3 regions of the Lysinibacillus sp. FSL K6-4013 genome follow, and region 1 is predicted to be linked to each of the others. Evidence: riboswitches for the same ligand, from Rfam matches in the RefSeq annotation. Region 1 holds a riboswitch; each other region holds the start of a gene.
What was found. Region 1 has a riboswitch for thiamine pyrophosphate ahead of thiM (hydroxyethylthiazole kinase). Riboswitches for the same ligand answer to the same signal wherever they lie in the genome.
Positions count from the first base shown of each region.

Region 1 (5,032 bases):
GCACATGATAGTGATGACATAGTTTTTGACATTGGCGTGCAAATTGTTCATAGGCAAGTCCTGTTAACGCGTGAGGACCTTTTTCACGAAATTGAAACATTGTAATGCCTGCTTGTAAGGCTTTTTCTAGGATATAGATAGGTTGTTGTTGAGGAGACACGTTGCTGGTACCCATAATAAAATAAAGCTGCAAATCCTCACGTTTCATGAATCATCACCTCACAGGCATCCTTATACTGTTGGTAAGCAAAATGATTAGTGGGTCCATGACCATTTCCAATCGATAAATCATACATAATTGCTAATTGGATAAACTTTTTAGCTTCAATAATAGCTTCTTCCATAGCAAATCCTCGCCCAAGAAAAGCAGTAAGTGCTGCCGAAAATGTACATCCAGTACCGTGCGTATTTTTTGTTTGGATTCGAGGAGACTGCATCGAAAAAGAAGGTCCATTTTTGATAAATACGTAATCAATAGCATAAAGTGGATTTGCTAAATGACCACCTTTAATGATGACACATTGTACACCTAGCTGTAACAAGCTTTGAGCTACGTCTTTTATGTCTTCAAAATGCTGAATAGTTCTCCCTGTAAGTGTCTCTGCTTCGGGTATGTTGGGCGTAACAACCGTAGCAAGTGGTAGTAAAGTTGAGCATAAGGCATTGATAGCTTCTTGCTGTAACAGGCTTTCTCCTCCTTTTGCGATCATCACTGGATCAACAATCAGTGGAATGTTTAGCTCATCGATCATGCGTGCAATGGCTTTGATAATATCCGCCGAATAAAGCATTCCTGTTTTAATCGCAGCTATTGGAAAATCTTCTACTAAGGCTTCAAATTGTTTTTTTATAAAGGAAACGTCAATTGGGCAAACACCTGATACACCCAATGTATTTTGTGCAGTTAAAGCAGTAATCACAGAAGTACCAAACACTTCTATTTCCTGAAATGTTTTTAAATCAGCCTGTATACCTGCACCGCCCCCACAATCTGACCCGGCGATTGTCGTTACAATATGCATGAAGCTGCACCATCCTTTGACAAACGATGTATAGCATTGAGGAAAGCTATTTGAAAATCACCAATGTCTGCAGTAAATGCTGATGCTAGTACACCTGCTTTTTTATAGTAAGTAAGGGTCTCCATTAATTGTTGGTAAGGGCTATGGCTTACACTATAGGCTGCACCACAAATTGCGCTAAGTAAACAACCTGTACCCGTAACTTCTGTCATTTGTGGATGACCACCAGCGATCCATTGGCTATGCTTGCCATCAGTTATAAAATCACGCTCTCCCGTTACAATAACAATGCATTGATAGCGTTGAGCTAATGATGTGGCTTCTACTTCCATTGCGATAGTGCCTTGCCCACTATCGACACCTTTTTGTTGCCAATCTACACCAGCTATTGCTGCAAGCTCGCCGAGATTACAGCGAATCACGGCAAATTGTATATTCTCAAGTAAATGTCTTACGGTTTCCTTACGATAAGTTGTGGCTCCAACTCCGACAGGATCTAAAATAACAGGAATACCAAGTGCATTGGCTTTTATACCTGCTAATAACATGGCACTTTTTGTGCGATCATTGAGTGTTCCGATATTAATTAATAATGCTTGAGCAATCGCTACCATTTCCTCTACCTCTTGACAGTCATCGGCCATTACTGGTGAAGCACCTATCGCTAATAAACCATTTGCTTGAAAATTTGCCACTACATAATTGGTGATGCAATGGATAAGTGGTTGCTGTTGACGAATTGTTTGAAAAATCATTGTAGTCCTCCTTTTGGGATGGACGTAAGCATGCAAAAAAGGCCCTTTTTGTGTAAAAATGCACGAAAAAGAGCCTTTCATCTGAAAAAACGATGTTATTGCTCCCTACGTCAGTATTAACTAACAGGTTCAAAGGGTCAGGTTTTACCTTCTCAACTCTTACGAGTCCCCCTGCAATCTTGCTTTTAGTTGACCAAAATGTACCATACTTTTCATTTGTATTCAATAGCAAGTTTTCCTATGGATAAAATGTGACCGATGCCATATAGGAGAGTATGATAGTTGTCATGACTTTACCGAAATCAAGCACAAACCATTGAAAATGCTGAAAAAAGAGTTTTATAATGTGTCATAGCAAAAGGGAGGCAATTGCCATGAAAAGACAAGATTTAATTGCACCAGAATGGTATAACATAGCAGAGGAAATTGAAAAATATGCTCAGGATGCAACCAAAAATGCTTTAATCATTTATGAAGAAAACCAAGACATCCAATGTATTACATATGCACATTTATTGGAAAAGGCAAATCAAGCAGCACATGTTTTCACCAAGCAAGGCTTAAGGAAAGGTGATGTCATTTTAGTGATGGTCCCACGCTCTGTGGAAGCATATATTGTATATATTGCTGCATTGAAAGCGGGTTTAACCATTATTCCAAGTTCTGAAATGTTAAGAACAAAGGATATTGAGTATCGAATTCATCATGCAAATGCTAAAGCAGTTATTGCATTTGAACCCTATATTGAACAGTTTGATCAAGTGGGAAATTTACAAGGCTTACTGCAATTTGTCATAGGAAATGCACACAAACCTTGGCAGAACATACTTGAAAAAATGCATAATCAACCTACAACCTACATAAATCCTATCCCAACAAAAAGCACAGACAATGCATTTTTAGCCTATACAAGTGGAACAACAGGAAATCCCAAAGCAGCAGTGCATACGCATAGTTGGGGCTATGCACATTTACGAACAACAGCACCACATTGGTTGGGTGTACAAGAAAATGATATTGTTTGGGCAACTGCAGCACCAGGATGGCAAAAATGGATATGGAGTCCGTTTCTAGCTACTTTAGGTAGTGGTGCTACTGCATTTGTCTACAAAGGTAAATTCGATGCAGCTTCTTATCTAGCATTGCTTGAGAAATTCAAAATTAATGTACTATGCTGTACACCAACTGAATATCGTTTTATGGCAGCCCTTGAAAATTTACATGAATATGATCTAAGTGCCATTCGCCAAGCTGTATCAGCTGGTGAGCCATTAAATAGTGAGGTCATTAAAGTATTCTTGGAAACATTCAAATTACAAGTACGAGATGGCTATGGACAAACGGAAAATACATTATTGGTAGGCACAATGGTAGGGATGGAAGCAAGAGTTGGCTCTATGGGGAAACCTACTCCCGGCAACACTGTTGAAATTATTAATGATTTGGGCAAACCCGTTACAATCGGAGAAGTGGGTGATATTGCTGTACATCGTGAAACACCAGCCCTCTTTAAAAAATATTTAAATGATCCTGAACGTACAAATTTACAATTTCGTGGGGATTGGTATATTACAGGAGATCGGGCCTATAAAGATGAAGATGGCTACTTTTGGTTTGATGGTCGAGGAGACGATGTCATTATATCCTCAGGCTATACAATTGGCCCCTTTGAAGTAGAGGATGCTTTAATGAAGCATCCAACCGTAAAAGAGGCTGCTGTCATTGCGAGTCCTGATAAAGTCCGTGGGAATATCGTCAAGGCATTTATCGTTCTACACAATGGTGAAAAAGGTGATGCAGCGCTTATTCAAACACTTCAAAGTCATGTAAAATCACTGACTGCCCCTTATAAATATCCACGTGCTATTGAATTTGTAGAGGAGCTACCCAAAACATCTTCCGGGAAAATTAGACGTGTCGAATTACGACAACAAGAAATTAAAAACCTCCAATCTTAATCATTTCCTAGGAAATGATGTCGAAAATCAAAGTTCATCAATGGTATGGACTTTGATTTTTTAAATTTTTTTAGGTAAGGTAATATGAGGAAATAAACAGCTTAAAGCTTTTTGCATTTAATTATTGCAAAAAAATGAAACAAATAAGCAAGTCATACGTATTACGTGTTGAGGAGGCGGAAAGACATGAATGTAAAAAGGTGGGTTGCTTTAGTAGTGGCAGGTGTTCTCTTACTATTTTCGTTAGGAATTAATACCATTTTTGCGCTATTTAAAGCAGATTTCCTAGGTAATTTTGATAGCTTAATGGCAGGTAATAGCTTAGATGTATATGAAAATGTCATTGAAGGGGAAAATTTTGATAAGCGAATTGCTTATTTAAAGGTAGATGGAACGATTCAAGATATCGGCTCAAGTACATTGTGGCAACCAGTTGCCTATGACCATCAATTTTTCTTAGAACAATTGGATAATATTTTATATGATGAGACCATACAGGGGGTTGTTTTAAGCGTTAATTCACCAGGTGGTGGTGTAAAGGAATCAGCAGATATCTATAAAAAGCTACTAAGAATTAAAGAGGAACGACAAATTCCGATTTATGTATCGATGGATTCTATGGCAGCTTCAGGTGGTTATTATATTTCGGCACCAGCAGATAAAATATTTGCCCATCGTGATACAATAACAGGTTCTATTGGTGTCATCATGCAATCTATTAACTATCAAGAGCTGGCTGAAAAAGTAGGGGTCAAATTTGAGACGTTTAAATCGGGAGAGCATAAAGATATGTTAAGTCCAATGCGTGAAGTGACAGCAGAGGAACGTGCAATGATGCAAGATATGATTAATGAAACGTACGAAGAATTTGTAGATATTGTAGAACAGGGACGTAATATGTCTGAAGCAGAAGTGAAGAAGGTTGCAGATGGTCGTATCCTTGGCGGTACAAAAGCGCTTGAAGCAGGATTAATTGATGAGATTGGTGATGAAGAAGCGACCATTGCAGCTCTTCGTGAAGATTATGGACTTGAAGATGCGGCTTTATTTGAGTATTCATACGATATGGGCGGCTGGCAATCATATGTTGGTATGAAAATTGGCTCCATGTTTGGTCCATCTGCAGAAGAAAAAATGCTAATGAAAATCATGACGGACTATAGCGCACCGAAAATGATGTATCTTTATGGGGAATACTAAGGGGGGAGCACAATGACAAACAATGAAATTGTTATGCAAGGTTCACCCTCTATGGAAAATGGCTTTCTTATGAATATATCAGGAGAATCAGCAAATG
Region 1 covers NZ_CP152031.1:3,431,630-3,436,661, reverse strand. Annotated here, with positions in the region: gene thiE (thiamine phosphate synthase) at 1-208, opposite strand, end outside; gene thiD (bifunctional hydroxymethylpyrimidine kinase/phosphomethylpyrimidine kinase) at 198-1,022, opposite strand; gene thiM (hydroxyethylthiazole kinase) at 1,010-1,777, opposite strand; TPP riboswitch at 1,863-1,960, opposite strand; gene MHB39_RS16960 (acyl--CoA ligase) at 2,152-3,735, shown strand; gene sppA (signal peptide peptidase SppA) at 3,922-4,935, shown strand; gene MHB39_RS16950 (RDD family protein) at 4,948-5,032, shown strand, end outside.

Region 2 (5,032 bases), 940 kb from region 1:
CGCGTTGCCTGATGCACGTGACGGTCTTAAACCAGTACAGCGCCGTATTTTATATGCGATGTATACGGAAGGCAACACACATGATAAGCCGTTCCGTAAATCCGCAAAAACAGTGGGTAACGTAATTGGTAACTATCATCCGCACGGTGATAGCTCTGTGTATGAAGCGATGGTACGGATGAGTCAGGACTGGAAGGCACGTCATATGCTCATTGAGATGCACGGGAACAATGGCTCGGTCGATGGCGATCCTCCAGCGGCGATGCGTTATACAGAGGCGAGACTATCTGCTATAGCTGCTGAAATGCTACGAGATATTGGCAAGAAAACGGTCGAGTTTGTGCCAAACTTTGATGACCAGGATATGGAACCAACCGTTTTACCAGCACGTTTTCCAAACCTTTTAGTCAATGGCTCTACAGGGATTTCCGCTGGGTATGCGACAGATATTCCACCACATGCCTTGGATGAAGTACTGGATGCCGTGTTAATGCGCTTAGAAAAGCCTAATGCTACTGTAGATGAATTGATGACGGTGATTAAAGGGCCAGATTTCCCAACTGGTGGAATCATTCAAGGTGTAGATGGTATCAAAAAGGCGTATGAAACAGGTCGAGGTAAAATTATTGTTCGTGCACAAGCAGTTGTCGAACCAATTAAGGGTGGTAAAGAGCAAATTGTTATCACTGAGTTACCATATGATGTAAATAAAGCGAATCTTGTGAAAAAAATTGATGAGCAACGTGTAGATAAAAGACTAGAAGGCATTGCGGAAATTCGAGATGAATCAGACCGTACAGGCTTGCGTGTCGTGATTGAGCTGAAAAAAGATGTACCTGGGCAAGGAATTTTACAGTACTTGTTTAAAACAACGGATTTACAGGTAGCTTATAATTTTAATATGATTGCTATCCATAATCGTCGTCCAACAATGATGACATTGCCATTATTGCTAGATGCGTATATCGCCCATCAAAAAGAAGTGGTAACAAACCGTTCCATTTATGATTTACAAAAGGCAAAGGATCGTTCTCATATTGTAGATGGATTAATTAAAGCTCTTTCCATTTTAGATGAAGTTATTGCGACGATCCGTTCTTCTAATGATAAGAAGGATGCGAAGCTTAATTTACAAGCGAAGTTTGATTTTACAGAGGTACAGGCAGAGGCCATTGTAAGCCTGCAATTATACCGTTTAACGAATACGGATATTACAGAGCTACGTCAGGAACAGGACGAGTTAAATAAGTTAATTGCGAAGCTAGAGGGGATTCTGCAAAGTGAGGCTAAGCTTGTGCGTGTTATTAAACAAGAGTTGCTAGATATTAAGAAACGCTTTACAGAACCTCGCCGCTCGAAGATTGAGCAAGAAATTGAAGAAATTAAAATTACATTGGATGTCCTTGTGCCAAGTGAAGAGGTTGTCGTAACAGTAACGAAGGATGGTTATATTAAACGTACATCCACACGTTCTCATGCCGCTTCAAATGGGCAAGATTTTGCCATGAAGGATTCAGATTATTTATTGTATGAAGCAAACTTAAATACACAGCACCATCTATTGCTGTTCACAAATCGAGGCAATTATATTTATCAGCCTGTTCATGAGCTGCCTGATATACGCTGGAAGGATCTCGGCCAGCATATTTCAAGTATTGTGCCAACAGGGGAAGATGAATCCATTATTGCGGTTTATGGCTTCGAAACCTTTGACCAGCCAAATACGTATGTCTTCACAGCCACAAAAGATGGCCAAATTAAGCGCTCACCACTCGCAGACTATGCGGTAACGCGTTATTCAAAGCCAATTAAAACGATGAATGTCAAGGCTGGTGATGCGATGATCTATGCATCATTTGTAACAGATGATGTGGAGCTGATGCTCACAACGGATACAGCCTATGCGATTCGTTTCCCTATGGAGGAGTTACCAGTTACAGGTGTCAAAACAGGCGGTGTGAAAGGGATCACACTAAAAGATGGAGAAGCCTTAGTTGGAGTCAATGTGTTACAGCCTGATGTTACCCACTATGTAGTAATTGTGACACAGCGTGGGGCCGTAAAGAAAATGAATGTCGCTGAAGTTGAAGTAGCGAGTCGTGCAAAACGTGGACTAAAAGTATTAACAGAGTTAAAAGCAAACCCTCACCGAATTGTGGCAGTTGTTCAAGCAACAGACGAGGAGCAGGTTGTGATTGAAACTGAAAAAGGTGTTCAAGAGATGATTGACGTACAAGCATTGTCTCGTGCGGATCGCCATTCCAATGGTTCATTTAAAGTGGATATTGCAACAGATGGAGCAATTTCTCATGTTGTAACAGCCAAAAAAGAACAGAAACCAAGCTAAAAGCATGCCCAGCCTCTTAGGAGCGCTGGGCTTTAAGCTCTATTCAAAATAGCACCTTGTCATTTAAGTGAAACTATGGGTATAATAATCATCGAAAAGTTCATAGCGAAAGAATGTAGGGGGGCTAGTAATTGCTAGCTGAGATTGTGTCCGATAGACGCTGACCCTTTGAACCTGATTTGGCTCGTACCAGCGTAGGGAACATCTATTCAAAAAAGCAAAGTTTTGAAGATTGATTGCAATACGTCTGGGAGGAATCCTAGGCGTTTTTTTATGTTTTCAAGCAACAGCTTGCCAACATTGTATACGCTTTCTTCTGGTGACAACATTCATTCATGAACACTTTCATATTACAAACTGGGAGGCTTTCGCATGAAAAAATGGTTTTTTATTTTATTGGCAGCACTATTGACATTAGTAGGCTGTAGTGACAAGGATGACAAGCAGGCTGCAGACAAGCTGAAAAAGGTGTCTGTGGTACTGGATTGGACGCCGAATACAAATCATACAGGACTATATGTTGCCAAAAAACTCGGTTATTTTGAGGTACAGGGTTTAGATGTTGATATTATTATGCCTGGTGAGGCGGGCGCAGATCAGCTTGTTGCTTCTGGAAAGGCGGATTTTGGCGTGAGCTATCAGGAAGGCATAACACAGGCACGAGTACAGGATGTGCCGCTGGTCTCCATCGCTGCAATTATACAGCATAATACATCTGGCTTTGCTTCTATTGCTTCAAAGAGCATTACATCGCCAAAGGATTTTGAAGGTAAAACCTATGGTGGTTGGGGCGCGCCATTAGAGCAAGCCGTTTTACAATCACTCATGCAAAAAGAAAAGGCAGATATTAATAAGCTAGATATCGTCAATGCAGGGGATTTAGATTTCTTCACAATGATGGAAAAAGATATAGATTTTGCTTGGATTTATTATGCATGGACTGGGATTGAGGCTGAGCTGCGTGGGGAAAAGATTAATATGCTATATCTTACAGATTATAGTGATCAATTGGATTATTATACGCCAGTTTTAGCTACAAATGAAAAAATGATACAGGACAACCCGGATGTAGTCAAAGCCTTTGTGGCAGCTGCATCGAAGGGCTATGAATACGCAATTGAAAACCCAAGTGAAGCGGCTGATATTTTAATCGAAGCGGCCCCTGATTTAGATAAAGCGTTAGTGCATAAAAGTCAGGAATGGCTGGCTGATAAATATCAGGATGATGCCAAGCAATGGGGAGAGCAAAAGCTTTCTGTGTGGGAAAATTACGCGAAATGGATGTCTAGCAATCAAGTATTAGAGGGCGAATTTGATGCGAAAAAAGCCTTTACTAATGATTTCTTACCTAAAAAGGAGGCCAAATAAGATGGCAAATTCATTAATCAGTGTACAAATCATTCCGAAGACAGAGAAATATGAAGATGTTATACCATATGTCGATGCAGCAATTGCGGTGATCGATGCTTCTGGGGTGAAATATCAGGTACATCCATTGGAAACAACGATGGAGGGTGAGCTTTCAACATTGCTCCAAATCATTGAAAAAATGAATGAGAAAATGATTGAACTTGGTGCCATTAATGTCATTACACAAGTGAAAATTTTATATCAGCCAACGGGTATTACGATGGATACATTAACGGAGAAATATCAGTAATGAAACGTGCATTACAGAAGGGAAGGACGATAATTTTTATCGCCTTCCTCTTGTTCATATGGGAACTAATCGTGCGGTTTGCTGAAGTTCCTCATTGGTTAGTACCCACACCAAGTAGTATTTTGTCAGAAGCCATCCAGTCGTATCAAACCTTTCTACCACATGCATTCGCTACAGTACAATTAGCTCTACTAGGATTAGCCATTGGCATCGCTTGTGGGCTAACGGTGGCAATAGTGTTGCATCGATTTACATTTATTCGAGAACTGTTTTATCCAATTCTTATTATGTCGCAGAATGTTCCTATTCTAGTCTTGGCACCGCTCCTTATTATTTGGTTTGGCTTTGGCTTATTACCGAAGCTTATCATTATCTGTCTTGTGTGCTTTTTCCCGATTGTCATTGCAGCGATGGATGGATTTAGACAAACAGCTCCAGAATTAAAGCATTATTTTGCCATGGTTGGTGCTACAAGGGCACAAACCTTTTGGAAGCTGGAATGGCCTTATGCCTATCCTGCTATTTTTTCAGGCATTAAAATTGCGGCTACATATAGTGTGATGGGGGCTGTGATTGCGGAATGGCTTGGTGCAAAAAAGGGTATTGGTGTTTACATGACCCTAGCCCAGTCCTCCTTCCGTACGGATCGCGTATTTGTGGCAATTTTTGCGATTGTTCTCTTGAGCTTACTATTGTTTAGTGGTATTCGTTTAATTGAAAAATTCATGGTGAAGGGAAGAGGCTATCATGCTCAGCATTCAAAACATCGCTAAATCCTTCGATGCGCTCAAAGTCCTTGATCAACTTTCTTTTGACGTCAAGGATGGAGAGTTTGTGGCCATCGTTGGTCCTTCAGGCAGTGGTAAAAGTACACTTTTTCAATTAATTGGTGGTGTTTCGCCAATTGATCAAGGAGCCATTTTATTAAATGGAGAGGATATCCAACAAAAAAAAGGAACGATTGGCTATATGCCACAGCAGCCATGTCTATTACCCTGGCGTACAATAGTAGAAAATGTCACGCT
Region 2 covers NZ_CP152031.1:2,487,019-2,492,050, reverse strand. Annotated here, with positions in the region: gene parC (DNA topoisomerase IV subunit A) at 1-2,347, shown strand, start outside; TPP riboswitch at 2,455-2,565, shown strand; gene MHB39_RS12340 (ABC transporter substrate-binding protein) at 2,720-3,715, shown strand; gene MHB39_RS12335 (thiamine-binding protein) at 3,717-4,007, shown strand; gene MHB39_RS12330 (ABC transporter permease) at 4,007-4,780, shown strand; gene MHB39_RS12325 (ABC transporter ATP-binding protein) at 4,755-5,032, shown strand, end outside.
Region 2: another riboswitch for thiamine pyrophosphate. It lies ahead of MHB39_RS12340 (ABC transporter substrate-binding protein); the one in region 1 lies ahead of thiM (hydroxyethylthiazole kinase).

Region 3 (5,032 bases), 2.2 Mb from region 1:
CACCAATCGGAGCAGCACTTGGTAGTCAATCGATTGCCTATGATGTTGTAGCGCCCGACAGTCTACCAAATGAATTATCCAGCTATTTGCAATATAATGCTATTATTTTCGACAATGTGCCAGGTCATTTAGTGGGTGAAGCAAAAATGAGTGTTATTGAGCAAGCAGTCAAAAACTTTGGGGTTGGTTTTACAATGGTGGGTGGAGAAAATAGTTTTGGTCTAGGCGGCTATTTTAAAACACCGATTGAAACCTTATTGCCAGTGGAAATGGAAATTAAGGGCAAAGAGCAATTACCTTCCTTAGGATTAGTGATTGTACTTGACCGTTCTGGCAGTATGCAAGGCTCGAAGCTTGAGCTTGCTAAGGAAGCAGCGGCACGTTCTGTTGAGATGTTGCGAGACGAGGATACATTAGGATTCATCGCCTTTGATGATCGTCCTTGGGAGATTATAGAGACAGGGCCTCTTAGCAGTAAAGAAGAGGCTGTGGATACTATTTTATCAGTAACACCTGGTGGTGGAACAGAAATCTATAGTTCACTAGCTAAAGCCTACGAGAACCTTGCTGATTTAAAGCTCCAACGTAAGCATATTATTCTCTTAACAGATGGGCAATCACAGGCAGGGAACTATGAGGATTTAATTGGTGAAGGAAAAGAAGAGGGTATAACCTTATCGACAGTAGCGATTGGACAAGATGCCGATGCGAACTTATTAGAAGCGCTTAGTGACATGGGCAGTGGACGTTTCTATGATGTGATAGATGAGCAAACCATTCCTTCTATTTTATCTCGTGAAACAGCTATGATTTCCCGAACGTATATTGAGGACAATCCATTCTATCCGGCAATTTATAATGCAGCAGGATGGAATTCACTGTTTGCTAATGGTGTCCCACAAATGAATGCATACATTGGCACAACGGCAAAACAGGGGGCTACTGTTGTGGCAGAAAGCGAGAAGGAAGATCCTGTGTTAGCCCAGTGGCAATATGGTCTTGGTAAAACATTTGCCTTTACATCTGATTCAACGGGTAAATGGACAGGAGATTGGGCAAGATGGCAGGATTGGGGAGCATTTTGGCAAACACTTATTTCTCAAATGCTACCAAGCTACAATGATGTAGCCTATGATGTAAGATTGGAAGCAGATGGTTCCTTTATGATTACAGACCCTACAAATGAAGCTGCATTTTTAGATATTGTAGCTGTAAATGAAGCAGGGGAGGAGCTAGAAACACAACTTGAAACCATTTCCGCATCCCAAGTTCGAGCTGTAGTACAAGCTGAACCTGGATTAATTTTCTTCCGTGTAGCAGATGAAAAGCAGGCCATTTACCAGGCAGGTCTAAGTGTTCCTTATAGTGCTGAATACGAACTACTCCCTGTAAATAATCAACTGATAGAAGAGTTGACTCAACAAACAGGAGGCACTGTTTTAAAGGAACCACAAGATGTCTTCCGTGACTTTACGACAAAAGGAGCAGATCGGCAAAATATTGCCACATGGCTGCTCTTAGCGAGTATGCTCCTATTCTTTATTGATATTACCATAAGACGTTTTGGTTGGAATTTCCTAACGAACGCGAAGAAGAAAGAGCCGCTGGTTGAGGAAAAACCTGTACAGGCAGAGAATACAAATGTAGCACAGTTATTAAAAGGCATGAAAAAGCGATCTTAAAATGGCGGAGGCAGTGCAAACTTTAATAGGTTTGCACTGCTTTTTTTGTATTGTTTGAATAGAGAGTTGCTCCCTTTGTAGAGAGCGGCAAGTGGGCTCTTTGCTCATAAGGAGAAGAAAGGCGCTCTAAGAAGAGCCATTGCCGCTCATAAAGGAAGAAAGACCCTCCAAGTTGGGACACAGCCGCTCATAAAGCGAAGAGAGACGCTTTAATTTGGACTACCTCTATTTCAAAGAATGCTCCTATTCTCCCCTCTCAATAAAGAGAAGAATTAAACCTCTTTACTAGCTCCGTTTTACACAAGCTGCTAGCAACCATAACACCTAAAATGGCGCCGATTATACTTGATGTTAAAAAGGCTGGTAGGAAGAAGAGAGCTGCTACAGATGTGCCCATGAATAATTTTGCATAAGGGACGGCAATAAGTGAAGCAAGAATGCCAGTGCCTACAACTTCTCCGATACTTGCTAACCACATTTTACTGCTATACTTATAGGCAAGAGCAGCACAGAATGCGCCAATGACACTTCCAGGGATAGCTAATAGAGAGCCTGTCCCGGTAAGGATTCGAATGATAGCCGTGACAAAGGCAACAATAACTGTTGGTACGGGTCCAAGTATAATGGCTCCTATCACATTAATAGCATGCTGAACTGGGTACGCACGTGCGATTCCTGTTGGGATGGATACGAAAGTAGACCCTGCAACAGCAATGGCTACTAATAAAGCCATAACTGTTAATTTACGAATTGACATAAGGTTCACTCCTTTTGATAAAGTTCGTGAGGAAAAATAAAAAGGCCGCCTCCTTGAAACACAATAGGAAGCGGCCTTGCCTGTATATAGTGACAATAGCAAGTAGCGCCACTTCCCTCCGCTAATATGAACTAGATCAGGTTCAAAGGGTCCGTATATTACCATATACGTCTCAGCCTTTTAAAGACTCCCCTAGTGGTTAAAATCATTCAATTTTGTGAATCAACAATAATGTAACATACTGCTAAAAATAGTCAATGATTTTTCAGACTATTTTGTATCGGGATGCATTAAATGAGGTGCTTTTTTCAATGTCCAGATGAGCGCAAGGAAGAAGCAGGCTAATAATATGATAGATCCGAAAATATAGGGGCTATTCATATTCCAGTCAAATAATAGACCAGCTAAAGCAGGTCCAATCATATTCCCAAGGCTCATATAGGCATTATTCAAGCCCGCAGCAAATCCTTGCTCTTTCTCTGCAAGCTTTGAGATAAGTGTATTAACAGCTGGACGAATTAATGTCGTTGCTGTAGAGAAAATCGTTGCTACAACTAATATAAGGGCAAAGCCAGAAACAAATAATATTAAGAAAATAGCAACAGCTGCAATAAATAAATTGACAAGTACTACTTTCATTTCACCGAAGCGATTGAACAGCGGTGTAATGATAAACATTTGTACTACTACTCCAAAAGCACCACCAACAACTAATATAATTGCTATATCCACAGGTGTGTAATTAAACTTTTCTGTCACAAATAATGATAATGTCGTTTGGAAATTTGCAATTCCGAATGAGAACACCAGCATAATAATAAGCATTACAAAATAAGGCATATGTATGGAACGAGCCATTTGCTTCGCCAGATTGTCTTGCTTTTGTTTCTTTTGAGCAGTGTTTGGTTTGGTAGATGGTAATAAGAAATAAGATAAAATAGAAGCTAGGATGGCTGCAGCTCCAGCGGTGAAAAATGGAAAATGTAAGCTTACCTTTGCTAAGAAACCACCGATTCCTGGCCCAATCATAAAGCCAAGAGACATAGCGGCACCCAACATCCCCATACCTTTCCCACGTTCTTCATAGGTTGTGACGTCAGCAACAAAAGCCATAATAGGAGGTGCAACAAATGCGGAACCTAGACCACCTAAAAAGCGTGCTAAAAAGAGCATCCATACATCTGTAGCAAGGCCGAAACCGATTTGAGCAAGACCTGTTACGATAAGACCGAAAATAATTAAATTTTTTCGACCGTACTGATCTGAAAGATTCCCAGCAATTGGAGAAAATACGAATTGAGCTAAGGCGAACGTTGCAATTAGCATACCTAGAACTTGTCCTGCTGCACCAAATATTTTTAAATACTCTGGCATGACAGGAATAATTATGCCGATACTCCCCATTGCGATAAACATATTAAACATTAAAATATACAAAGCCGCCTTATTGGACTTCTGCTGGGTCATCGAATGAACCCCCTTTTTGTAATCAAATATAGTACAGTCTATCATAAAGAATTATTGCTTGGCTAATAGTTAAGATTATAGTACTGGTTCTATATTTAGAATGGTTTTCCACAAAAGTTTTCGTCGGGGCACTTATGAATTGTAAAATAATCCATTTTTGTAATAAAAGTGGATGGACTTCGCTTGTGAAATTTGTGGGTTTGTCTGTAATGGCATAAAGTTTAACTATGTTCAGAAGTAATGAGTGAAGGTTATGTAATACTAAAAGTACATTTTTATGGCTTGCTTATTGATAAAATAATTTGTGCAGGATAGGTGACAAGTATCTATATGCGAGGTTTTTTCATAACAGAAGATGTGGGGAATCTTCAAATTCTAGTTAAATTATTTTCTAAATATAATAATACAAATAGTTGATGGATAATGTTCTTAATTTAATAGAAAGTTAGATAAGCAGAGAAAAAACTAGCGAATTGGTGTGAAACCAATTCGCTAGCTGAATTATCGAATACTCATTTTAAATTCTAAGAATAATTCATTGTATTTCCCTAAATAATCAGGTCCTAAATTTTTGTAGACCTCTAATGTGTCACGTTGTTCTTCAGAAGGATAGTAACGTTCGTCAGAAACAACTTCTTCGTCCATTAAGTCCATAGCTGCAATATTAGGTGTTGAGTAGCCTACAAAATCGGCATTTTGAGCACCAGATTCAGCACTTAGCATGAAGTTGATAAAGGCATGGGCACCATCAATATTTTTTGATGTTTTTGGGATGACCATATTATCAAACCATAAGTTTGAGCCTTCCTCAGGTACAGCAAAGTCTAGCTCTTCATTTTCATACATCATGTCAGCAGCTTGACCAGACCAAGTAAGGGCAACTGTTGCCTCATTATTGATCATTAACGGTGTAATTTCATCTCCAATGATCGCTTTTACATTTGGTGCAAGTGTGATTAACTTGTCAGTAGCTTTGCGAAGTTCCTGATCATCTAGTGAATTTAGAGAATAGCCAAGACTGTTTAAGCCCATGCCAATGACTTCACGAGCACCATCTACTAAAAAGACTTTTCGTTTTAAAGAAGGGTCCCATAAATCGTCCCAAGAAGAGAAGTCTAAGTCACCA
Region 3 covers NZ_CP152031.1:917,815-922,846, forward strand. Annotated here, with positions in the region: gene MHB39_RS04310 (VWA domain-containing protein) at 1-1,682, shown strand, start outside; gene thiW (energy coupling factor transporter S component ThiW) at 1,939-2,439, opposite strand; TPP riboswitch at 2,536-2,643, opposite strand; gene MHB39_RS04320 (MFS transporter) at 2,710-3,906, opposite strand; gene MHB39_RS04325 (ABC transporter substrate-binding protein) at 4,408-5,032, opposite strand, start outside.
Region 3: another riboswitch for thiamine pyrophosphate. It lies ahead of thiW (energy coupling factor transporter S component ThiW); the one in region 1 lies ahead of thiM (hydroxyethylthiazole kinase).